4 regions of the Frateuria sp. YIM B11624 genome follow, and region 3 is predicted to be linked to each of the others. Evidence: predicted binding sites of a transcription regulator. Region 3 holds the regulator's gene; each other region holds the start of a gene.
What was found. Region 3 encodes sigma-54, which starts transcription at its own class of promoters, with help from an activator protein. Its sites were predicted from a motif close to TGGCACGNGCNTTGC; they were not measured.

Region 1 (5,673 bases), on a different contig from region 3:
CGCGTTGATCGCACGCACGCCGGAATCCAGCGGGGTGTCGATGGGCTTGCGCGCCATCGGGTTGATCGGTTCGGCCTTGAGCGCCGCGTGCTCGCCGGTATCGAGCGGACCCAGCCCGTCGAGCGGCACGCCGTCGGCGCCGATCACGCGGCCGAGCAGCCCCGCGCCGACCGGCAAACCGCCGGCATGGGCAAGCGGGCGTACGCGCGCGTTGGGCAGCACGCCGTGCATCTCGCCCACCGGCATCAGCAGCAGGCGTTCGTCGGCGAAGCCGACCACTTCGGTGTCGAGCGATTGTCCGTCGGCGGTGTCGACCAGGCAACGCGCGCCCAGCGCAGCTTCGCAGCCCTCGGCTTCCAGCGTGAGGCCGACCACGCGACGCAGCCGACCCTCCACGGCGAACGTGTGGGCGGCCTGCGCGCGCTGGCGGCGGCGGGCGAGCTGTTCGGTCCAGGCGGCGCGGGTCATGCGGCGACACCCTGGCGGGTGCCGGAAGGGGGCATCCGGCGGGCTTCCCCCATCCGCCTATCGGCACCTTCCCCCGCGGAGCGGGGGAAGGATTCACTGACGAGCGTTCCTACACGCTCCCTCCCCCGGGTGCGGGAGCAAGATCCAGCGGCGAGCGCCACGGTTCGATCCTTCCCCCGCGCGCGGGGGAAGGTGCCCGAAGGGCGGATGGGGGAAGCCTTGCCGCAGCCCGGCATTGCGCTCATGCGCCGGCCTCGTCGCCGAGCACGGCATCGATCATCGCGGCCAGGCGGGTTTCCAGGCGCGCGTCGAGCCGCGAGCGTTCGCTTTCCAGCAGGCAGTCGCCGCGCCCGAGTGCAGGATCGCCCACCAGTTGCCAGTGCGGCTCGGCCGCCTCCAGCTCGCGCAGCAGCGCCAGATCGTCCGGATGCAGGCGCACGCGCAGTTCGCGGGTCGCCGCCGGCAGCGCCGCGGCCGCCTGGCGCACGGTCTGCACGATCAGCTCCGGCCGGGTGGCCAGTTCGTGGGCGATCACGCGACGGGCGACCAGCAGGGCCAGTTGCGCCAGTTCCTGTTCGACTGCCGCGTCGAGCGCCTCGAGCGGACGCGCCGCCTGCGTGCAGATCGCCTCCAGCCGCGCCACGCGCTCGCGCCCCTGCGCGCGCGCTTCGGCCAGGCCCTGGGCATGGCCGGCGGCGTAGCCTTCGTCACGCGCCTGGCGCTGAAGCGCCTCCAGGTCGCTGACGGTGGGATGGTTCGCGGATTCCGCCGGCGCCGCGGCCGGGGCATCGCCGACCTGCGGCGGCTCCCAGCGCTGGTAGCCGGTGACCGCGTCGCGGTTGAGCACGGCGCTCATCAGACCAGGTCATCCCCGCCGCCGAGGGTGATCTGGCCGGCGTCGGCCAGACGGCGCGCGATGCCGAGGATTTCCTTCTGCGCGGCGTCGACCTCGGATACGCGCACGGGGCCGGCCACTTCCAGGTCGTCGCGCAGCATGTCGGCCGCGCGCTTGGACATGTTGGCGAACATCTTGTCGCGGATCGCGGGCTCCGCGCCCTTGAGCGCCACGATCAGGCGCGGCGAGGGCACTTCGCGCAGCAGCGCCTGCATCGAGCGATCGTCCAGCTCGACCAGGTCGTCGAAGACGAACATCAGGTCCTCGATCTTGCTGCCCAGCGCGGCGTCGTGGCTGCGGATGGCGGCCATCAGCTCGGCCTCGCGGCTGGTCTCCATCGCGTTGAGGATGTTGGCCGCGGCCTTCAGGCCGCCGACGCTGGCGGACTTCAACTTGTTGGTGTTGCCGGAGAACTGGCGCTCCATGATCTCGTCCAGCTCGTTCAGCGCATGCGGCTGCACGCCGTCGAGCGTGGCGATGCGCATGATCGCGTCCGAACGCGTGCGCGCCGGCAGGTAGCCGAGTACCTCGGCGGCCTGGTCGTGCTCCAGGTGCGCCAGCACCAGCGCGATGATCTGCGGGTGTTCCTGGCCGATCATCTCGGCGATGGCGCGGCCTTCCATCCACTTGAGCGATTCCAGCCCCTTGCTGGAACGGCCGAGCAGGATGCGGTCGATCAGGCTGCCGGCCTTGGTTTCGCCCAGCGCGTTGGTGAGGATCTTGCGGATGTAGTCCTCGGTGCCGACGCCGAGCGCGGTCTGCCGGCCCAGGTCGTCGTGCAGCTTGGTGAGCACCTGGTCGACCTGCTCGCGCGAGACGGAGGTGAGCACGGCCATGGCCTGGCCGACCGCCTGCACGTCGCGCGCGGACAGGTGCTTGAGCACCTCCGCGGCGTCCTGCTCGCCCAGGGTGAGCAGAAGGATCGCGGCGCGCTGGGCGCCGGTAATGGTCGTGTCTGCCTTGCCGGACATCAGCCGTCCTCACCCACCCAGTTCCTGACCACCTGAGCCACCTGCTTGGGGTTGTCGCTCACCATGCGGCGGGCCAGGCCCACCTTCTGTTCGTAGCCGAGCACCTGAGCGGGTCCGGCCAGCCGGCTGCGCTCATCCTCCTCGTCATCGGCCACGCGCACGGAAACCGTAGGCATCCTGCCGCCGGCGCCGGCCAGCGCCGGCTGCGGCGCGCTGCGCAGCAGGCCCTTGAGCAGCGGGCGCAGCAGGCCGAAGGCGACGATCAGCGCGATCAGCACGCCGATCGCCTGCTTGATCAGATCCAGCACGCCGGGACGCTGCCACAACGGCTGCTGCTCGGGCGCATCGGCGGTCGGCGCGGTGTGGAAGGCCTGGTTGATCACGCTGACGTTGTCGCCGCGTGCCTGGTCGAAGCCGACCGCGTTCTTGGCCAGCTGGGTCAGGTGGTCCAGTTCCTGCGGAGTGAACGGCACGCTGGTGTCGCCCTTGGGGCCGCTCACGGTCTTGTTGTCGACCACCACCGCCACGGTCAGGCGCGCCAGCCGGCCGGCCGGGTCGCTGGTGTGGCTGATGGTGCGGTCGAGCTCGTAGTTGCGGGTGGCGCTGGAGGAGCTGTCGCCGGTGTCGGCCTGCGCCGTGGCGGCCGCCGGCGCGGGCGTGGCGGCGGCCTTGCCGCCCGCGTTCGGGTTGGCGGCGGTCGGCTGCGCGGTCATCACCGGCGGCTGGTTGCTCAGCGCGCCCGGCACGCCGCCGTCGGCGACGCTGCCGCTGCCGCGGCGCTCGCTGCTGGTCTGCTCGCTGCGCAGCGCGGGATGGTCGTGGTCGAAGGTTTCGGTGGCCTTTTCGGTGTTGCTGAAATCGAGATCGACCGAGACCTGCGCGTGCACCTTGCCCGGGCCGACCAGCGGCGTGAGCAGTTCCTCGATGCGCTGCGCGTAGGTGTTCTCGATGCGCGTGGCCAGGCGCAGGCGGCTGTCGCCCACGGCGGCGGCGCTGTCCGGATCGCTGCCGGTGAGCAGTTGGCCCTGCTGGTCGATCACCGAGACCTGCTTGGCGTCCAAGTCCGGCACCGAAGCGGCGACCAGGTGCACGATCGCGGCCACCTGGCTCGCGTCCAGCTGCCGGCCGGGATAGAGCGTGACCAGCACCGAGGCGCTGCCCTCGTGGCTGTCGCGGATGAACGCCGACGGCTTGGCCATCGCCAGGTGCACGCGCGCGGAGCGCACGCCCTGCAGGCTGCCGATGGTGTTGCCCAGGTCGGTCTCGAGCATCTGCTGGTAGCGGGTGCGCTCGGCCAGGTCGCTCATGCCGAACGGCGAGTCGGCCTGCGGCAGCGTATTGGTGGCCGTGCCCTGCGGCAGGCCCTGCCCGGCCAGGCGCAGGCGCACCGCGGCCAGGTCGGAGGCCGGCACCATGATCGAGCCGCCGTCGTCGCCCAGCTTGTAGGGCGTGTTGGTCGACTGCAGCGCTTGCGTGATCGCGGCGGCGTCCTGCTGGCCCAGGCCGGCGTAGAGCAGGCCCCAGTTGGGGCCGCGCGACCACAGCACCACCGCCACGCCCAGCGCGACGGCCGCGGCCATGCCGACCAGCAGCAGCAACTGGCGCGAGGCGGGGCTGCGCGCGAGCTGCCTGAGGTCGAAGCGGCTGGCCGGGCTGTCGGCGGTGGTGGCGATGGCGTTGTCAGCCATGGGAAGGGTTCATCCGTAGAGCGAATGGAATGCCGTCGCTTAGACCGGCATGTTCATGATGTCCTTGTAGGCATCGACCAGCTTGTTGCGCACTTCGGTCATCGCGCGCAGCGAGAGGTCGGCCTTCTGGATCGCCACCATCGTGCGGCCCAGGTCCGCGCCCGGGTCGCCGCGCTCGAAGCTCGCCGCCATCTGCCCGGCCTGCTGCTGGCTCTGGCCCACGCTGGCGATCGATTCCTTCAGCAGCGAACCGAAATCCGCCTTCGCCGCCGGCGCCGCCTTGAACGCGGTTTCCGCCGGACGCACCTGCGAGGAGAGCTGGCGCATCTGGGCGAGCAGGTTGTTGACGTCGATGGTGCTCATGTCGGGTTTCCGGCGCGTGGCGGGTTTCGAGACTGGGGACTGCACGAGCCGTGCCAGGGCTTTGGCGGCGGCTTCGGCCTGTGCCCGTGGCAGTCGCCACGAGCGCATCGAAACCCGGGCTCAGGCCGCCAGGCTGTTCTGCAGGCCGTACTTGCGCAGCTTCTCGACCAGCGTCGTGCGCTGCATGTGCAGCAGCTTGGCCGCATGGGCGACGACGCCGCCGGTGAGGTCGAGCGCCTGGCGGATCAGCCCGACTTCGATGTCGGCCAGGTGGTCCTTAAGGTCGAGCCCGCCCTCGGGCAGCACCGTGGCATCGGCGGCATGCGTGGGGGCGGTGATCTGGGTCGGCGCCGGGGCGCCTTCCATCATCGCCAGCAGCGAGGCGGCGCCCTGCGTTTCCTCCACGGCCTGGCGGCCGCGGTATTTCTCCGGCAGGTCGCTGCCGCGGATCTCGCCGTGCGGGTAGAGGATCGCCAGCCGCTCGACCAGGTTGCACAGCTCGCGCACGTTGCCCGGCCAGGCGTACTGGTGCAGCGCGTTGAGCGCGCCGGCGGAAAACCGCACGCTGCCCAGGCCGCGGCGGGCCAGGCGCTGGTTGAACTCGCCGATCAGCACCGGCAGGTCGTCCAGGTGCTCGCGCAGCGCGGGCATTTCCAGCGGGAACACGGAGAGGCGGTAGAACAGGTCCTCGCGGAACTGGCCGTTGGCGATCGCCCGCTCCAGGTTGCGGTGGGTGGCGGCGATGATGCGCACGTCGCAGCGCTGGGTCTTGTTGCCGCCGACGCGCTCGAACATGCGTTCCTGCAACACGCGCAGCAGCTTGACCTGCATCGGCAGACTCATGTCGCCGATCTCGTCGAGGAACAGCGTGCCGCCCTCGGCCATCTCGAAGCGACCCTTGCGCGCGCTGATCGCGCCGGTGAAGGCGCCCTTTTCGTGACCGAAGAGTTCGCTTTCCAGCAGTTCGGCCGGAATCGCGCCGCAGTTGATCGCCACGAACGGCTTGTCGCGGCGCGGCGAGCACTCGTGGATGGTGCGGGCGACCATTTCCTTGCCGGTACCGGACTCGCCGAGCACCAGCACGGACGAGTCGAACGGGGCGACCTGGCGGATCAGCGCGTTGACGTGGCGCATCGGCGCCGAGTCGCCGACGAAACGCAGCTCGCCGCGGCGGCCGCCGAGCAGGCGCGCGTACAGGCTGCGCATCACCTCGGCCAGCTGCTCGTAGCGCAGCGGGAATTCCACCATGCCGATGCGCGCGGCGAACGGCGAGCTGGCGGCGCACAGG
Region 2 (5,673 bases), on a different contig from region 3:
GATCGGTTTGAGTTGCTCGATCTGCATGGCCTAGGGGATGGTTCGGGTGGACCGGCGCCTCATTCGGCGGCGGCGGAAACCGGCATGTCGTCCGGCAGTTCGGCGTTTTCCTCGGCCAGCGCAGCCTTGGCCTTGACGTAGATCGGCGCCAGCGGTTCTTCCTGCACGATCTCCACCAGCATTTCCTTGGCCAGCTCCAGCATCGACAGGAAGGTGACCACCACGCCCAGGCGTCCTTCGCTGACGTCGAACAGGCTTTCGAAGCGGTGGAAGGTGCCGTCCTCGAGCCGGCTCAGCAGTTCGCCCATGCGCTGGCGCACGCTCAGGGCCTCGCGCTTGATCGCGTGGTGGCCGAACAGCTCGGCGCGGTGCATCACGTCCTTGAGCGCCAGCAGCATTTCCTTCAGGTCCAGCGGCGGCGGCAGCTTGACCACGTTGCGCTCGCCCACCTCGGCGTGCACGGCCACCGTATCGCGCTCGACGCGGGGCAGGGTGTCGATGTCCTCGGCGGCCTTCTTGAAGCGCTCGTATTCCTGCAGGCGGCGCACCAGTTCGGCGCGCGGGTCGTCCTCGAGGCCTTCCTCGGCCGGCGGGCGCGGCAGCAGCAGCCGCGACTTGATCTCGCCCAGGATCGCGGCCATCAGCAGGTACTCGGCGGCCAGTTCCAGCCGCATCACGTCCCGCATCATGTCGATGTATTCCATGTATTGCCGGGTGATCTCGGCAATCGGAATGTCCAGGATGTCCAGGTTCTGCCGGCGGATCAGGTACAGCAACAGGTCCAGCGGACCTTCGAACGCCTCGAGGAAAACCTCCAGTGCGTCCGGCGGGATGTACAGGTCCTGCGGCATCTGCAGCAACGGTTCGCCGCGCACGATCGCCAGCGGCATCTCCTGCTGCTGGGGGATCGACGCGAAGGCGTCCTGCGACGGTACGGCCGGCTGCTGCGGTTCTGTGCTCATCAATGCATGTCGTGGGGCCGCTCACGCGGCCGGCAATGCTTTCAAACCTGTCGTCCTTGTCGGGCGGAGCCCTGTGGACGGACTTTTCCCCTCGCGACCGCGGCCCCGGGGCCGACGGCAGCCATCGCTGCGATGTCGCATGACGAAGCCGCTCTGGCGGCGGTTCGATCAGGCGGGTTCAGGCGACCACCATGGCGTCCGCGCCGGGCATCGGGCCGTGGCAAGGACGCAGGACAGGATGGCGACACGGCGCCGCGGACGGTTCAAATCGATCTGCCGGAACCTGGGATACGTGCCGCGGTGACCGGTACCGACCGGCACGGCGCACGCTGGAACCTAAGGCATGGACGACAGGTTAGCGGCAGCGTTGCGGCAAGTCCAGTATGCGCCGATGGCCCGTTCGTCGGCGGGACCAGGCGGTGCGTACGCCTGGGGCAGCATGTGACACGTTGCGTCCGGCAAACCCCGCGCGCGGCACTTCCTGCGGCCTGCCTGGCGGTTGTGGGATGATGTCGCCCCCGCCCCGAGGATGGCATGGCGTTTGCTTCGCGTGCCGTGAGACGACCGGCGCCTCGCCGCGCAAGCCGCCATGAATGCCAGGTGGGTTGCAAGGCAGCTTGCCTGTCGATGGAGACGCGGGATGCGTCGTACGATCGCAGGGACGTCGCAGGAGGCGCGGGGCGCGCCTCGCTTGGGGAGCTAGATGACGATCGAAGACAACGTGGCGGACGAATCGGGCCCGAAGTTCCTGCGGCCCGCGCGCATGCGCATCGAGACGACCGTGCTGATGAGCCACGGCGTGCAGTCGCACCCGACCGAACTGGTCGACATCTCGGCCACGGGCGCGCTGCTGCGCCGGCCGTTGGGTTGGCAGGGGGAACTGGGCCAGGCCTGGGTGCTGGACATGATCTTCGGCCGCGACCTGCACATCCATCTGGAGGCGGTGGTCGCGCGCATTTCCGACCGCCACATCGGCTTCGCCTACTCGCGTATCCCCGAAGACAAACAGGTCCCGCTGTGGAACCTGCTGGGTGGCTACGCGGACATCCTGGAGCATTGGCGGGAGGAGTGACGCCTCCGGCCGGATGCCGGGCTCACGCGGGCACCGGTTCCGCCGGTCGACCGACCGGCTACCGCGACGACCCGTCGCTTCCCTTCCCGCAGGACGGCTGCTTTTCCGCTGGCACGCCGGGGATCATCCGCCGGTATTCGCTGACCGTTTCCGTTCGCGGAGGCCCGCCGTCATAGGCGTTGGCGAACTCCTCGTGGATGCAGTCGTGGTCCGGGCTCATGGTCGCGCGGATGGTCGTGTGGACTTTCCTGCCGTTGGCCATGCCGTCCAGTTCGACGGTCCAGGAGTTGCCCTGCACCATGGTCGTGAATTCCGTGCAGCCTTGCATGTTGTCGCACCAGACGCTCTTGTACGAGCCGGTCGGCTTGTCCCACCACGTGGTGCTCTGGCCGACCAGGTGGCCGCTGGCGCCGCGCGACTGGAAATCCTGCACGATGGAAAACCCGCCGGGACCCTTTTTGATCGTCATGACGCCGTCGTCGATGCCCCCTTGCGGCGAGCCGGGGCTGGGCAGGGTCCTGATGGTGGCCTGCCATGTTCCGATCCGGGGATAAAGCTTGTTCATCTCCGGAGGGGTCTTGCCTGCGGCGGCCGGAGAGGCCTCGGCCTTGGCCATGGTATCGGCGGCAGGCGTGGCCTCTTTCGCTGCCGTGCCTGCCGATGCAAGCAAGAGCAGGAAACAGGGAAAAGTCAGCGGGAGCTTCATCGTTTCCTCCGTAGGGAGTGGCGAGTGCTTTCCGCCAGCAGGACGGCGCTCCTCTTGTCGCGGGGCGAGCCGCCGCCCGTGGCGATGCCGCCAACGTAGGCGGTGTGCGCGTCCGCATGTCAGCCGGCGGAGATCTCCATGGGCTTCTTCTCCTCGTCGCGCAATTCGCGACGCAGGATCTTGCCCACGTTGGACTTGGGCAGCGAATCGCGGAACTCGATCTGGCGCGGCCGTTTGTAGCCGGTCAGGTTGTCGTGGCAGAACTGCTTGAGCGCTTCGGCGGTGAGCGCCGGGTCCTTGCGCACCACGAACAGCTTGACCACCTCGCCGGAGTGCTCGTCCGGTACGCCGACCGCGGCCACCTCGGCCACGCCCGGATGCTGCATGACGACGTCCTCGACCTCGTTCGGATACACGTTGAAGCCGGACACGAGGATCATGTCCTTCTTGCGGTCGACGATGTAGACGTAGCCGTTGGCATCCATCCGCGCGATGTCGCCGGTGTGCAGCCAGCCGTCGGCGCCGAGCACCTTGACGGTCTCCTCGGGGCGCTGCCAGTAGCCCTGCATCACTTGCGGACCGCGCACCATCAGTTCGCCCACTTCGCCGATCGGCAGCGGCTGGTTGTCCTCCGACCAGATGGCCACGTCGGTGGAAGGCACCGGCAGGCCGATGGAGCCGTTGTAGTCCTTCAGGTCCAGCGGGTTGATGCACACCGCCGGCGAGGTTTCGGTCAGGCCGTAAGCCTCGGCCAGGGTGCAGCCGGTGGTCTTCTTCCAGCGCTCGGCCACCGCACGCTGCACGGCCATGCCGCCGCCCAAGGTCAGATGCAGGCGGGAAAAGTCCAGCTCGGCGAAGCCGGGCGTGTTGAGCAGGCCGTTGAACAGCGTGTTGACGCCGGTCAGCGCGGTGAAGCCGGACTTCTTCAGTTCCTTGACGAAGCCGGGCATGTCGCGCGGATTGGTGATCAGCCAGTTTAGGCCGCCCAGGCGCATGAACACCAGGCCGTTCGCGCACAGCGAGAAGATGTGGTACAGCGGCAGCGCCGTGATGATCACCTCTTCGCCGGGCTTCGCGAGGTCGCCGATCCAGGCGCTGGCCTGCAGCATGTTGGCGACCATGTTGCCGTGGCTGAGCATCGCGCCCTTGGCCACGCCGGTGGTGCCGCCGGTGTACTGCAGGAACGCCAGGTCGTCGTGGCCGAGTTCGACCGTGGGCATGGGGTGCGCGGCGCCCTGCGCCAGCGCGTCGCGGAAGCGCACCGCCTGCGGCAGCGAGTAGGCCGGTACCATTTTCTTGACGTGCTTGAGCACGAAGTTGACCAGCGCGCCCTTGGGAAAGCCCAGCAGGTCGCCGATGCCGGTGGTGATCACGTGCTCGACGTGGGTTTCGCCGATGACTTCCTGCAGCGTGGAGGCGAAGTTGTCGAGCACCACGATCGCCTTGGCGCCGGAGTCCTCGAGCTGGTGCTTCAGCTCGCGCGCGGTATAGAGCGGATTGGTGTTGACCACCACCAACCCGGCGCGCAGCGCGCCGAACAGCGCGATCGGGTACTGCAGCACGTTGGGCATCATGATGGCGAGCCGGTCGCCCTTCTTCAGGCCCAGCGCGCCGGTGAGGTAGCCGGCGAACTGGCGGCTCAGCGTCTCGATTTCTCCGTAGCTCAGGAACTTGCCGAAGCTGGCGAAGGCCGGGCGGTCGCGGAACCGGCCGAAGGCTTCTTCCACCACCGCCGCCACCGATGCATAGGCATTGACGTCGATCTGCGCGGGCACATCATGCGGATAGTGGGCAAGCCACGGACGCTCGTTGCTCATGTAGTGTTCCTGTTCCCCGTTCGGCCATGCGGCCGAGGCATTGGAGCATACGCCCGCGCACGGCAGCAAGCCGCGCTGCGGCGAGCATCGGAGGGTCCATGCAGGCGCGTAAATGGTGGTTTTCCCTTGGCCTTGCGGTGCTGTTCGCGGCGCTTGCCGGATGCCGTCACACGCCGGACGAAACGCGCGTGCGCGAGGCGATCGCTTCGGTCGAACAGGCGGCCGAACGGGCCGACGCGGGCGGCGTGGTCGAGCCGCTCAGCGAGGACTTCGACGGCAACGGCGGCCGGCTCGAGCGCAAGGACCTGGCCAACCTCATCCGCCTGGCGCGCCTGCGCGGTGAGCACGTCGGCGTGACGCTGGGGCCGATCTCGATGGAACGGCGCGGCGAGCGGCTGGTGGCGAGTTTCACCGCGAGTCTGACCCAGGGCAGTCGCCTGTTGCCGGATGCGGCGGGCGTGTACCAGGTGGAGACGGCATGGCGCAGGGAAGGGGACGAATGGCGCTGCTACAGCGCGACGTGGAAGCGGCAGTTGTAGTACCTCGCGAAGGGGGGGCTGGAACCCACCGATTCCGCGCACCTCCTATCGAGCCTTCCCCCGCCCGCGGGGGAAGGTGCCGACGGGCGGATGGGGGAAGCCTTGCGAAAAAGTACTCGTCACCGGGCGCTTTGATAGATGGGTCTGAGGCGAGACCTCCCCCATCCGCCCTCCGGGCACCTTCCCCCGCAAGCGGGGGAAGGAACATCAAAAAAGCAGGCAGGAACTCCAGAAACGAAAAGGCCGCCCGGAGGCGGCCTTTTCGGCGGAGCTACCGCAAGCCTCAGGCCGCCTTGCGGCCCGCCAGCTGGCGCAGCACGTACTGCAGGATGCCGCCGTGGCGGAAGAAGTCGCGCTCTTTCGGCGTCAGCAGCATGACGTGGACGGTGAACTCCTTCTTCGTGCCGTCGGCCGCGGTGGCGACCACCGTCGCTTCCTTCGACTCGCCGCCGTCGAAGCCGAGGATGTCGATCGACTCCTTGCCGGTCAGGCCCAGCGACTGCGCGTTCTGGCCGTGCTTGAACTGCAGCGGCAGCACGCCCATGCCGACCAGGTTGGAGCGGTGGATGCGCTCGAA
Region 3 (5,673 bases):
GGGCATCCCTGACCGATGCTCGCTGCCGAAGGCCTGCAGAAACGCTACCGCTCGCGCCAGGTCGTGCGCGATTTCGGTTTTTCCATCCGCCAGGGCGAAGTGGTCGGCCTGCTCGGCCCCAACGGCGCCGGCAAGACCACCTGTTTCTACATGGTGGTGGGCCTGATCGAGGCCGATGGCGGCACCATCCGCCTCGACCGCCAGGACATCACCGGCCTGCCCATGCACGCCCGCGCGCGGATGGGTATCGGCTACCTGCCGCAGGAAGCCTCGGTGTTCCGCCGGCTCAGCGTGGCCGACAACATCATGGCGGTGCTGGAATTGCGCGAGGGTCTGGACGCGCGCCAGCGCAACGAGCAGCTGGAAGGCCTGCTGGACGAGCTGAAGATCGCGCACATCGCCGACCAGAAGGGCATCAGCCTTTCCGGCGGCGAGCGCCGACGCGTGGAGATCGCCCGCGCGCTGGCCGCGCAACCGCGCTACATGCTGCTGGACGAACCGTTCGCCGGCGTCGACCCGATCTCGGTCGGCGAGATCCAGCGCATCGTGCGGCACCTGAAGGAACGCGGCATCGGCGTGCTGATCACCGACCACAATGTCCGCGAGACGCTCGGCATCTGCGACCGCGCCTACATCCTGAACGACGGCGAGGTGCTCTCGCGCGGCACCCCCGCGCACATCCTCGCCGACGAAAAGGTGCGCGAGGTCTACCTGGGGCGCGAATTCAAGCTGTGACGCGGCGCCGGCGAATGCCGGCCACGACTATGGTCGCGTCACAGCCAGCGGGGTAGGATGACCCGCACGTTCCTCCCCAACGGCTGGCATGAAACCCGGACTGCAGTTCCGCCTCAACCAACAGCTCACCCTGACGCCGCAGTTGCAGCAGGCGATCCGGCTGTTGCAGCTCTCGCAGCTGGAGCTCGAGGCCGAACTGCGCCAGATCGCCGAGGGCAACCCGCTGCTGGAGTTCGAGGAGGAAGCCACTCCGGGCGAGGCCGAGGAAGAAAGCTTCACGGCCGCACCGGCCGAGGCGGCCACGGTCGACCATGACGTCGACGACGGCGCCGACTGGAGCGAGCCCGATGCGCCGGCCGAAGCGCCGATCGACTTCTCGCTCAGCGGCAGCGCCAGCGGCGCCGGCAGCCGCGGCGAAGAGGATTTCGAGCCGCAGAACGCCGCGCCCGAGACGCTGCAGGAACACCTGCTGTGGCAACTCAACCTGACGCCGCTGAACACCCGCCAGCGGCTCATCGCCACCATCATCATCGACGCGCTCAACGCTGACGGCTACCTCGCCGAGGGCCTCGACGGCGTGCTCGCCGCGCTGCCGGCCGACCTGGACGCCAGCGTCGAGGAAGTCGAGACGGTGCGCCGCCAGTTGCAGCGCTTCGATCCGACCGGCATCGCCAGCCTGGACCTGCGCGACTGTCTGCGCGTGCAGCTGGAACAGTTCGACGCTTCCACGCCGCATCGCGAGCTGGCGATGCAGATCGTCGCCGGCGAACTGGAACTGCTCGCCCGCAACGACGTCGCCAGGCTCGCGCGCAAGCTGCGCGCCAGCGAGGAGGACGTCGCCGCCGCCGCGCTGTTGATTCGCAGCCTCGACCCGCGCCCCGGCGCCGCACTGGATGCCACCCCGGTGGAGTACGTCGCGCCCGACGTCTACGCCTACAAGGAAGGCACGCGCTGGAAGGTCAGCCTCAACCCCGACTGCCAGCCGCGGCTGGGCCTCAACCAGCACTACTGCAGCCTGATCGCGCAGGCGCGCGGCGAGGACGCCAGCTGGATGCGCGGCCAGTTGCAGGAGGCGCGCTGGCTGATCAAGAGCCTCGAATCGCGCGCCGAGACGCTGCTGAAGGTCGCCGACGCCATCGTGCGCCGGCAGAGCGCCTTCCTCGACTACGGCCCCGAGGCGATGCACCCGCTGGTGCTGCGCGAGGTCGCCGAGGAGGTCGGCATGCACGAATCGACCATCTCGCGCGTGACCACGCGCAAATACATCCACACGCCGCGCGGCACCTACGAGTTGAAGTACTTCTTCTCCAGCGGCGTTTCCACCGAAGACGGCGGCGGCGCCTCGGCCACCGCCATCCAGGCCATGATCAAGAAGCTCATCGACGCCGAGGACACACGCAAGCCGCTGTCCGACCAGGCACTGGCCGAGGAGCTCAACCGCAAGGGCATCCAGGTGGCCCGCCGCACCGTGGCCAAGTACCGCGAGGCCCTGCGCATCCCCAGTTCCAGCGAGCGCCAGCGCGCCGGCTGAACAGGAGGACTTGGAACCGGCCAGAACGCTCCCATAGGAATGAGAGACCGGCGTGCCGCAAGACCACCGGCATGCTGACCCCGCCGCCCCACGGCGGCCTGTACCAGAGGAGGCGAACCATGCAGTTCCAACTCACCGGCCAGCAGATCGAAGTCACCCCCGCCCTGCGTGCACATGCCACGTCACGGCTCGATCGCCTGACCCGCCTCGACGAGAAATGCACCGGCCTGAGCATGGTGCTGTCGCTGGACAAGCTGCAGCACTGTGCCGATGCGACCCTGACCACCAATGGCGCCGCCCTGCACGCCGCGGCGTGCGGGGCCGACATGTACGCCTCCATCGACATGGTGTTCGACAAGCTGGCCGCGCAGCTGCGCCGCCACCGCGACAAGGTGACCGACAAGCACCCGCAGGAGGCGCGCGACGCGCGGCAGTTCGGCTGAACGGCCTGCATCCGGACGAAAGGGACCCGCCCTCGTGGCGGGTCTTTTTTGTCCGGAGCACAAGCTTTCGCGGGCCAAAGTGCCATGCCAGTCCCCGAGCCTTTCCCCGCGAACGCTGGGAGGTGCCGACAGTCGGATGAGGGCGCTTTTGGGCGCGATACCCGGGTGGGCCTTTCGCACGGCTTCATTCCCCATCTGCCCTTCGGGCACCTTCCCCCGTCAACGGGGGAAGGATCAAAAGTGCAGCGCCACGTCCCCGAGCTTCCCCTCGCGACCGCCGGGGAAGGATCAAAGGCGCAGCGCCACGTCCCCGAGCCTTCCCCCGCGACCGCCGGGGAAGGATCAAGGGCGCAGCGCCACGTCCCCGAGCCTTCCCCCGCGACCGCGGGGGAAGGTGCCGACAGGCGGATGGGGGCGCCCCTGCGACACCCGCTCATCCCGCCCCGTCCCGCATAGCTGGCACAATGCCACCCGTTGCCCGCCGGCAGGAAACACAGGCCTTGGAACGTCTCACCGCACGACAACTCTTCGACGGCGTCCATGAACGCATGGGGTTGCGCTGGGTTTCGGGCATGCGCGGCGAAGGACGCGTGATCGAGCCGGGCGCCACCGCCACCCGCCGTCCGTCGCTGATCGGCTACCTGAACGTGATCTACCCCAACAAGGTGCAGATCATCGGCACCGAGGAGCTCAACTGGCTCGACGGCCTGGACTCGCGCCAGCGCTGGGAGGCGATGCACAAGATCGCCGCCTACCAGCCGGTGGCGCTGATCGTGACCAAGGACCAGACCATCCCCTCCGATCTGCGCGAGGTGGCGGAGGAAACCCACACGCCGCTGTGGATCAGCGCCAAGCGCGGCCACGAGCTGCTGACCTGGATGCAGTACCACCTGGCGCGCCTGCTGGCGCCGCGCAGCACCCTGCACGGCGTGTTCCTGGAGGTGTTCTCCATCGGCGTGCTGATCACCGGCGAATCGGGTTCGGGCAAGAGCGAGCTGGCGCTGGAGCTGATCAGCCGCGGCCACCGCCTGGTCGCCGACGACGCCACCGAGTTCACCCTGATCGCGCCGGACGTGATCGACGGCACCTGCCCCGAGCTGCTGCAGGACCTGCTCGAAGTGCGCGGTCTGGGCGTGCTCAACGTGCGCGAGATGTTCGGCCACACCGCGGTCAAGCATTCCAAATACCTGCGCCTGGTGGTGCACCTGAAAACCCTGCGCGAAGGCGAGGACATCGACGCGATGACCCGCCTGACCGGCGACACCAGCCATCGCGAGATCCTCGAGGTATCCGTGCCGATGATCACCATCCCGGTGGCCCCTGGCCGCAACCTGGCGGTACTGGTGGAAGCGGCGGTGCGCCACCATATGCTCAAGAGCAAGGGCATCGATCCCGCGCAGACCTTCATCGACCGCCAGGCGCACCAGATGCGCCGGCTTCCGCCATGGTGAGCCCAGTGAACCCCCACGAGCCCGCGCCGCCCAGCAGCCTCAACGACCCGAACGCCGTGCATTTGGTGGTGCTCACCGGCATGTCCGGCGGCGGCAAGACGGTCGCGCTGCGCGCGCTGGAGGACCTGGAGTTCTACTGCGTCGACAACCTGCCCAGCGGCCTGCTGCCGCAACTGGTGCAGTCGGTGATGCAGAACGGCGGCGGGCGGCGGCGTCGCATCGCAGTGGGCGTGGACGTACGCAACCGCGGCGAGGACTTCGCCCACATGCCGCTGGTGCTCTCGGAACTCGCTGCCGCCGGCGTGCACGTGCATCTGGTGTTCCTGGACTGCCGCGACGAGGTGCTGATCAAGCGCTATTCGGAGACCCGCCGCCGCCATCCGCTCGCGCTGCGCGGCGTCTCGCTGGCCGATGCCATCGCGGAGGAGCGCCGCCTGCTGCGTCCGCTGGTCGGCATCGCGGAAAAGGTGATCGATTCGAGCGAGCTCAACGTGCACCAGTTGCGCCGGCTGATCGCCACCGGCTACGCAGCGGCCACCGAAGGCCTCACGCTGATGTTCCAGTCCTTCGCCTTCCGCCGCGGGCTGCCGCTGGATTCCGACTTCGTGTTCGACGCACGCTGCCTGCCCAATCCGCACTGGCAGCCCGAGCTGCGTCCGCTCTCGGGCAAGGACGCGCCGGTGCGCGAATTCCTCGAGGCCGAACCGATGGTCGGCGAGTACTTCGCCGACACCGCCCGCTGGCTCGATGCCTGGCTGCCGCGCTTCGAACAGGACGACCGCAGCTACGTCACCATCTCGGTCGGCTGCACCGGCGGACGGCACCGCTCGGTGTACCTGGTCGAGCGCCTGGCCGCGCACTACCGCGCCAGGCGCGAAGGCGTGCTGACCTTCCATCGTGAACTCGAATGATGGCCATCTTCCCTCCCTCCCGTGGAGCGCGGCCATGAGCGTCGGCGTCCTCCTGATGACCCACGAGGCGGTCGGCAAGGCACTGATCTCCGCCGCCCACCACGTCATGCCCAAGCTTCCCTTGAAGGTCGAGGCGGTGGAGGTGCCGGCGCACGCCGACCCGGACGTGATGCGCACACTCACCGCCCACCACGCGCGCGAGCTCGACCAGGGCGACGGCGTGCTGGTGCTGGCCGACCTCTACGGCGCCACGCCCTGCAACATCGGCCTGTCGCTCGCGGCGCTCGGCGTGCGGTTGCGTTGTGTGTCCGGGCTCAACCTTCCGATGCTGCTGCGCGTGCTCAACTACGCCGAGAAGCCCTTGGACGAACTGGCACAGGTGGCCGCCCATGGTGGCCGCGGGGGAATCTTCATCGACCATGCTTGAACAGGAAATCACCGTCTCCAACAAGCTCGGCCTGCACGCGCGCGCCTCGGCCAAGCTGGTGCAGCTGGTGCAGGGCTTCAAATCCACCGTGTGGCTGGTCAGCAAGGGCCGCGAGGTCAACGCGCAGAGCATCATGGGCGTGATGATGCTTTCGGCCGGCATCGGCACGCCGCTC
Region 4 (5,673 bases), on a different contig from region 3:
CGGTGACATAGCCGCTCACGCGCGGATGCACTTCGACCGTGTCCACGGCCTGCAGGCGTCCGGTGAAGGCATCCGTATCGCTCACCGGCCGCACCAGCGTTTGTGCGACGGTGACCGCGGGCGGGGGCGGCGTACCGGCTTCCTGCGCGTGGCTTTCGCCGTGGCTGCCGAGCACCGCCCAGCTGCCGGCCGCCACCGCCACGGCCAGGCTCAAGAGGATCCATCGCTTTTTCATGCTGTGCTCCCGGGTTCGAAATTAGTGCACCGATCGGTACTGGATCGGCGAGGCCCGGGAGAATAGGTATACTTGCTGGTATAGAAAACCGCGATGTGGTGCAATGCAATAGTGACGACGAGTCACGAATAACCCTGGAGTCGCCTCCAATGGAAGACTTTGCAGCAATTTCCGCCTTCGTCCGAGTGGTCGAGGCCAAGAGCTTCGCGGCCGCCGCCGCGCAACTGAACATGACCCCGTCGGGCGTCAGCCGTGCGGTGTCGCGGCTGGAGGAGCGCCTGGGCGCGCGCCTGCTGTTCCGTTCCACCCGCTCGCTGCGGCTGACCGACGACGGCGCGGTGTTCCACGCCCGTTGCAAGGACATCCTGGCTGACCTGGCCGAAGCCACCGAGGCGCTGGGCTACGCCAACCGCAAGCCGATCGGCAGGCTGCGCGTGGGCCTCTCGCTGGCGGTGGGGCGCGCGGCGGTGATCCCGCGGCTGACCGAATTCGAGCAGCGCTACCCCGACATCCGGCTGGAACTGTCGATGAGCGACCTGCCGGCCGACATGAACGGCGAGGGCATCGACTGCGCCATCCGCGTGGGCGAACTGGAGGACTCCAGCCTGATCGCGCGCAAGATCGGCTACCTGCGCAACGTGGTGTGCGCCTCGCCCGAGTATCTGGCCCGCCACGGCGCGCCGCGGACGATCGAGGACCTCAAGCAGCACCGCTGCATCAACTACGTCTATCCCAACGGCCGTCCGCGGCAGTGGATGTTCGACGGCGCCAACGGGCCGATCGCCGTGGACGTCGAAGGCCATCTGCTGATCAACGACGCCGAATCGGTGATCCAGGCGGTCGCTGCGGGGCTGGGCATCACCCAGGCGCCGCACATGATGATCGCCTGCATGCTCGACCTGGGCAAACTCGAACTGGTCATGACCGACACCCGTTCCACCGGCAAGCCGGTGTGGATCGTCTACCCGCAGAAGAAGCACCTGTCCGCACGCGTGCAGGCCTTCATCGAATGGGTACGCGAGCTGTTCGAGCGGACCAATGAGCCGCAGTTCCGGCTGCCGGCGCGCCCGGCCGGCAAGGTGACGCCACAGGTTGCAACGCTGGCCTGAGCGGTGTTTCAGCTTGTCCGGCGTCGGCCGCGGTCATGAGGCGTCCGGCGCCAGTGGCCGCACCCGGCAGGCTGGCCGGATGGCTCAACCGCCGGCGGGCAACCACAGCAGCAACGCGAGGCCTAGTGCGATACGGTAGATCGCGAACGGCGTGAAGCGGTGCGTGCGGATGTAGCCGAGCAGCCACTTCACCGCGGCGAAGGCGACGATCGCCGAGACCACGAAGCCGACGACGAGCGCGCTCCAGTCCTCGTGCACCGCACCGCCGTTCTTCAGCACCTTCAGCAGCTCGTAGCCGGTCGCCGCGTACATGGTCGGGATGCCGACCAGGAAGGCGAATTCGGTGGCCGCGGCGCGGTTGCTGGTGCCGGCCAGCAGCGCGGCGAAGATGGTCGCGGCCGAGCGCGAGGTGCCGGGGAAGATGCCGGCGAGCATCTGCGCGATGCCGACCAGCACGGCCACCGTCCAGGTCACCTCGCGCCGGTCCGGCTGGCGTGCCGCGACCGCCTCGGCGCCGAGCATCCAGAAGCCGCCGATGACCAGCGCCCAGGCGATCGGCGTGACCGTGTCGGGCAAGGTAAAGCCGCACTTCACCGCGATGAAGCCGAGCACCGCGGTGATCAGGAACGCCACCGTCAGCTTGGCCAGATAGTCGCGGTTGGCCGGATCGCGCCATTGGGTCAGCAACTGCCACAGGCGCTTCCAGTAGATCAGCGTCACCGCCAGGATCGCGCCGGCCTGGATGCCGATATTGAACAGGTCCGAGCGCTGCCCCAGCCCCAGTTGCTCGGCGATCAGCAGGTGGCCCGTCGAGGAGATCGGCAGGAACTCGGTGATGCCCTCGATGATGCCGAGCAGGATGACGCGGATCAGGTCGCTCACTAAGGACTCTCCGGCGATGCGTAAAGCGGCATAGCTTACGGGGAAGCGGACAGGGCGGCGTGAGCGTTCATTGCTCCAAACAGGTGCAATGGATGGATGGAACCGGTGCAACTGGACGCCCGCAAGCGGCCATCCTGCGCGGCCGATCCGCGCCGCGGCGCGCCATGGCGGCCTCTTCCGGCGGTGCGCCCCGCTTCGGGCACCGCTGGCATGCGCATTGCAACAACGCGCGCATCCCATTCACCGCTCCGAGGCTTGCGCCCATGACCGCCCAGAAAGTGCTCGACCTGATCGCCGAACACGACGTCGAATTCGTCGACCTGCGTTTTGCCGACATGCTCGGCAAGCACCACCACGTCACCTTCCCCGCACACGCCATCGACGAGGGCACGTTCGAGGACGGCAAGATGTTCGACGGCTCCTCGATCCCGGGCTGGAAGGGCATCAACGAGTCGGACATGGTGCTGCTGCCCGATCCGGACACCGCGCACCTGGATCCGTTCTCGCAGCACAAGCAGCTGATCCTGCACTGCGACGTGCTCGAGCCCTCGACCATGCAGGCCTACGGCCGCGATCCGCGCTCGATCGCCAAGCGCGGCGAGGCGTTCCTGAAGTCCACCGGGATCGCCGACACGGCCTTCTTCGGTCCGGAGCCGGAATTCTTCATCTTCGACTCGGTGCGCTGGCAGAACGACATGGGCCGCGTGTTCTACGAGATCGGCTCCGAAGAAGCCTCGTGGAGCTCGCGCTACAAGTACGAGGGCCAGAACACCGGCCACCGCCCGGGCGTGAAGGGCGGCTACTTTCCGGTGTCGCCGGTCGACTCGCTGGGCGACCTGCGCGCGGACATGTGCAAGGTGCTCGAATCGCTCGGCCAGGTGGTCGAGGTGCATCACCACGAGGTGGCCAACGCCGGCCAGTGCGAGATCGGCGTCAAGTTCAACACGCTGGTGAAGAAGGCCGACGAGCTGATGACGATGAAGTACGTCATCAAGAACGTGGCGCACCAGAACGGCAAGACCGTGACTTTCATGCCCAAGCCGATCGTCGGCGACAACGGCTCGGGCATGCACGTGCACCAGTCGCTGGCCAAGGACGGGCAGAACCTGTTCGCCGGCGAGCTGTACGGCGGCCTGAGCCAGCTGGCGCTGTGGTATATCGGCGGCATCTTCAAGCACGCCAAGGCGATCAACGCGTTCGCCAACTCCACCACCAACAGCTACAAGCGCCTGGTGCCGGGCTTCGAGGCGCCGGTGATGCTGGCCTACTCGGCGCGCAACCGCTCGGCGAGCTGCCGCATCCCGTACGTGTCCAGCCCGAAGGGCCGCCGCATCGAGGTGCGCTTCCCCGATCCGATGAACTCCGGCTACCTGGTGTTCACCGCGCTGATGATGGCCGGCCTGGACGGCATCATCAACAAGATCGACCCGGGCGCGCCGGCGGACAAGGACCTGTACGACCTGCCGCCGGAAGAGGAGAAGAACATCCCGCAGGTGTGCGCGAGCCTGGACGAGGCGCTCAACGCGCTGGACAAGGATCGCGAGTTCCTCAAGGCCGGCGGCGTGTTCACCGACGACTTCATCGACGCCTACATCGAGCTGAAGATGAAGGAAGTGACCGCCTACCGCGCCAGCACGCACCCGCTGGAATTCCAGATGTACTACGCGATCTGACCGCCCGGAGCTGCGGCTCCCCAGGTCATCCGAACAGCCCTGCCGGGCGACCGGCAGGGCTTTTTCATGTCCGCAGGAAAATCCGAACCGTGGAGGTTTCTCCGGCCCGTGCGGCGCTTCCCGATCCGGCGTTCACCCGACGGTTACGCGCGGTCCGACCCCGGGACGAGCCCCGACACGAACTCCCGCAAGGCTTCGCAGGCAGGCTCCGCCTGTGGGACGGCGTTCGCCCGCCTGGAACCGGCCGGATCTTCCATCACCTTGTCTTCACGTCGGCCGCCTTTTAGTCGGACGCCACGGCGCAGGTAGGCGGACAGGCGGTCCGCGGCTTCAGCTCCCCTCGCCGGAACACCCCGGGGAAGAAAACCACGGCTTCGAGCACCCAATCTGCACCCGAAATTTGGATCGATCCAATGTTTCCAGGAGGCGACAGCCGGCAAGAGCACGACCACGCGAGGGGGATTACCGCGCCATTTCGCGCCCGTACCGGACAACGCCAGCCGGTGGGGCAGGAGCAACGCGGCCAGCCGTCTTCCGATTCCGCCAAACGCGGATGAGCGGATCCGAGTCCGCCGGAAGGACGCACACCAAATGGGGATCACACCAATGACGCATCTGCCACACGTCTTTACCCGCAAGCCGCTGTACGCCGCGCTCGTCGCGGCCACCTTGCCGTTCGGCGCCTGCCTGGGCCTGCCCGGGACGGCCGCCGCGCAGACCGCTCCGGCGGCCGCCTCGACGACCGCGCCGCCACCGGCGACCGACGGCGCGCAGGCGAAGAAGGCGGACAAGCAGCAGGCGACCAACCTGCAGGCGGTCATCGTCAGCGGCTATCGCCAGTCGATCAACCAGAACATCCAGGACAAGCGCGACTCGAACTCGATCGTCGAGGTGATCAACGCGCAGAACATCGCGCAGTTCCCCGCCAAGAACATCGCCGATGCGCTGGCGCACGTGCCCGGCGTGGTCATCACCCGCGAATCCGGCGAAGGCAAGACGGTCAGCATCCGCGGCCTCGCCCCCGAGCTGACGCTGACCGAGTTGAACGGCAATTACGTGGCCTCGGCCGACACCTCGGCCGGCCTGACGCGCTCGTTCAACTACACGCTGATGCCGGCCAACATGTTCTCCGACATCAAGCTCTACAAGAGCCTGGAAGCGCGCCTGGACGAAGGCGGCATCGGCGGCAACGTGGACCTGCGCACGCGCCGTCCGCTGGAGATGGCGGCGAACGACGGCTTCGTGTCGCTCACCGCCGCCGGCTCGGACAACAGCAGCAAGATCACCCCGCAGGGTTCGGCGCTGTGGTCGTGGAAGAACAAGGACGAGACCTTCGGCATCCTGCTCGCCGGCACGTACCAGAAGCGCCGCGACGTCGACTACACGGCCAACGCATCGAGCTGGCACTGGTGGGCGGACAACTGTTCCGACATCACGACGTGTGCCCAACCGCCGGTCAACGTGCGCGGTCAGCCGTACGACAGCAGCGTCGCTTCGAACATCGACCTGTGGGGGAACGGCGTGGTCGACCAGGCGGGCAACCCGTATTCGGGCTACTGGATGCCGCAGCAGTTTTCCACCAGCCGCAACCAGCTCGACCTCAAGACCAAGGGCGCCCAGGCCACCCTGCAATTCAAGCCCTTCGATCACCTGCTGCTGACCGGCAACTACTTCCGCTTCCAGCGCGAGCAGTCGCAGATCACCAACACGCTGGAGATCCCCGAGTGGGGCCTGCCCAACGACAGCGATTTCAGCAACCAACAGGGCCGGCTGC

Region 1: a site for sigma-54 is predicted at 4,427-4,441, ahead of fliE (flagellar hook-basal body complex protein FliE). Genes of this name have one in related genera too.
Region 2: a site for sigma-54 is predicted at 1,493-1,507, ahead of AAIL17_RS13855 (PilZ domain-containing protein). Genes of this name have one in related genera too.
Region 4: a site for sigma-54 is predicted at 2,433-2,447, ahead of glnA (type I glutamate--ammonia ligase). Genes of this name have one in related genera too.

Annotation. Positions count from the first base shown of each region.
Region 1 is NZ_JBCNYA010000014.1:91,825-97,497, forward strand. Features, by position in the region: gene fliI (flagellar protein export ATPase FliI) at 1-468, opposite strand, end outside; gene AAIL17_RS09290 (flagellar assembly protein FliH) at 710-1,324, opposite strand; gene fliG (flagellar motor switch protein FliG) at 1,324-2,334, opposite strand; gene fliF (flagellar basal-body MS-ring/collar protein FliF) at 2,334-4,022, opposite strand; gene fliE (flagellar hook-basal body complex protein FliE) at 4,062-4,385, opposite strand; gene AAIL17_RS09310 (sigma-54 dependent transcriptional regulator) at 4,506-5,673, opposite strand, start outside.
Region 2 is NZ_JBCNYA010000027.1:31,672-37,344, reverse strand. Features, by position in the region: gene scpB (SMC-Scp complex subunit ScpB) at 1-27, opposite strand, end outside; gene AAIL17_RS13860 (segregation and condensation protein A) at 60-962, opposite strand; gene AAIL17_RS13855 (PilZ domain-containing protein) at 1,666-2,034, shown strand; gene AAIL17_RS13850 (hypothetical protein) at 2,093-2,740, opposite strand; gene AAIL17_RS13845 (AMP-binding protein) at 2,860-4,557, opposite strand; gene AAIL17_RS13840 (hypothetical protein) at 4,656-5,096, shown strand; gene acnA (aconitate hydratase AcnA) at 5,380-5,673, opposite strand, start outside.
Region 3 is NZ_JBCNYA010000008.1:88,736-94,408, reverse strand. Features, by position in the region: gene lptA (lipopolysaccharide transport periplasmic protein LptA) at 1-12, shown strand, start outside; gene lptB (LPS export ABC transporter ATP-binding protein) at 16-735, shown strand; gene AAIL17_RS05970 (RNA polymerase factor sigma-54) at 824-2,266, shown strand; gene hpf (ribosome hibernation-promoting factor, HPF/YfiA family) at 2,386-2,709, shown strand; gene hprK (HPr(Ser) kinase/phosphatase) at 3,210-4,160, shown strand; gene rapZ (RNase adapter RapZ) at 4,154-5,071, shown strand; gene AAIL17_RS05950 (PTS sugar transporter subunit IIA) at 5,106-5,498, shown strand; gene AAIL17_RS05945 (HPr family phosphocarrier protein) at 5,491-5,673, shown strand, end outside.
Region 4 is NZ_JBCNYA010000057.1:2,098-7,770, reverse strand. Features, by position in the region: partial or broken gene AAIL17_RS18085 (efflux RND transporter periplasmic adaptor subunit) at 1-235, opposite strand, end outside; gene AAIL17_RS18080 (LysR family transcriptional regulator) at 385-1,344, shown strand; gene AAIL17_RS18075 (undecaprenyl-diphosphate phosphatase) at 1,429-2,226, opposite strand; gene glnA (type I glutamate--ammonia ligase) at 2,490-3,899, shown strand; gene AAIL17_RS18065 (TonB-dependent receptor) at 4,506-5,673, shown strand, end outside.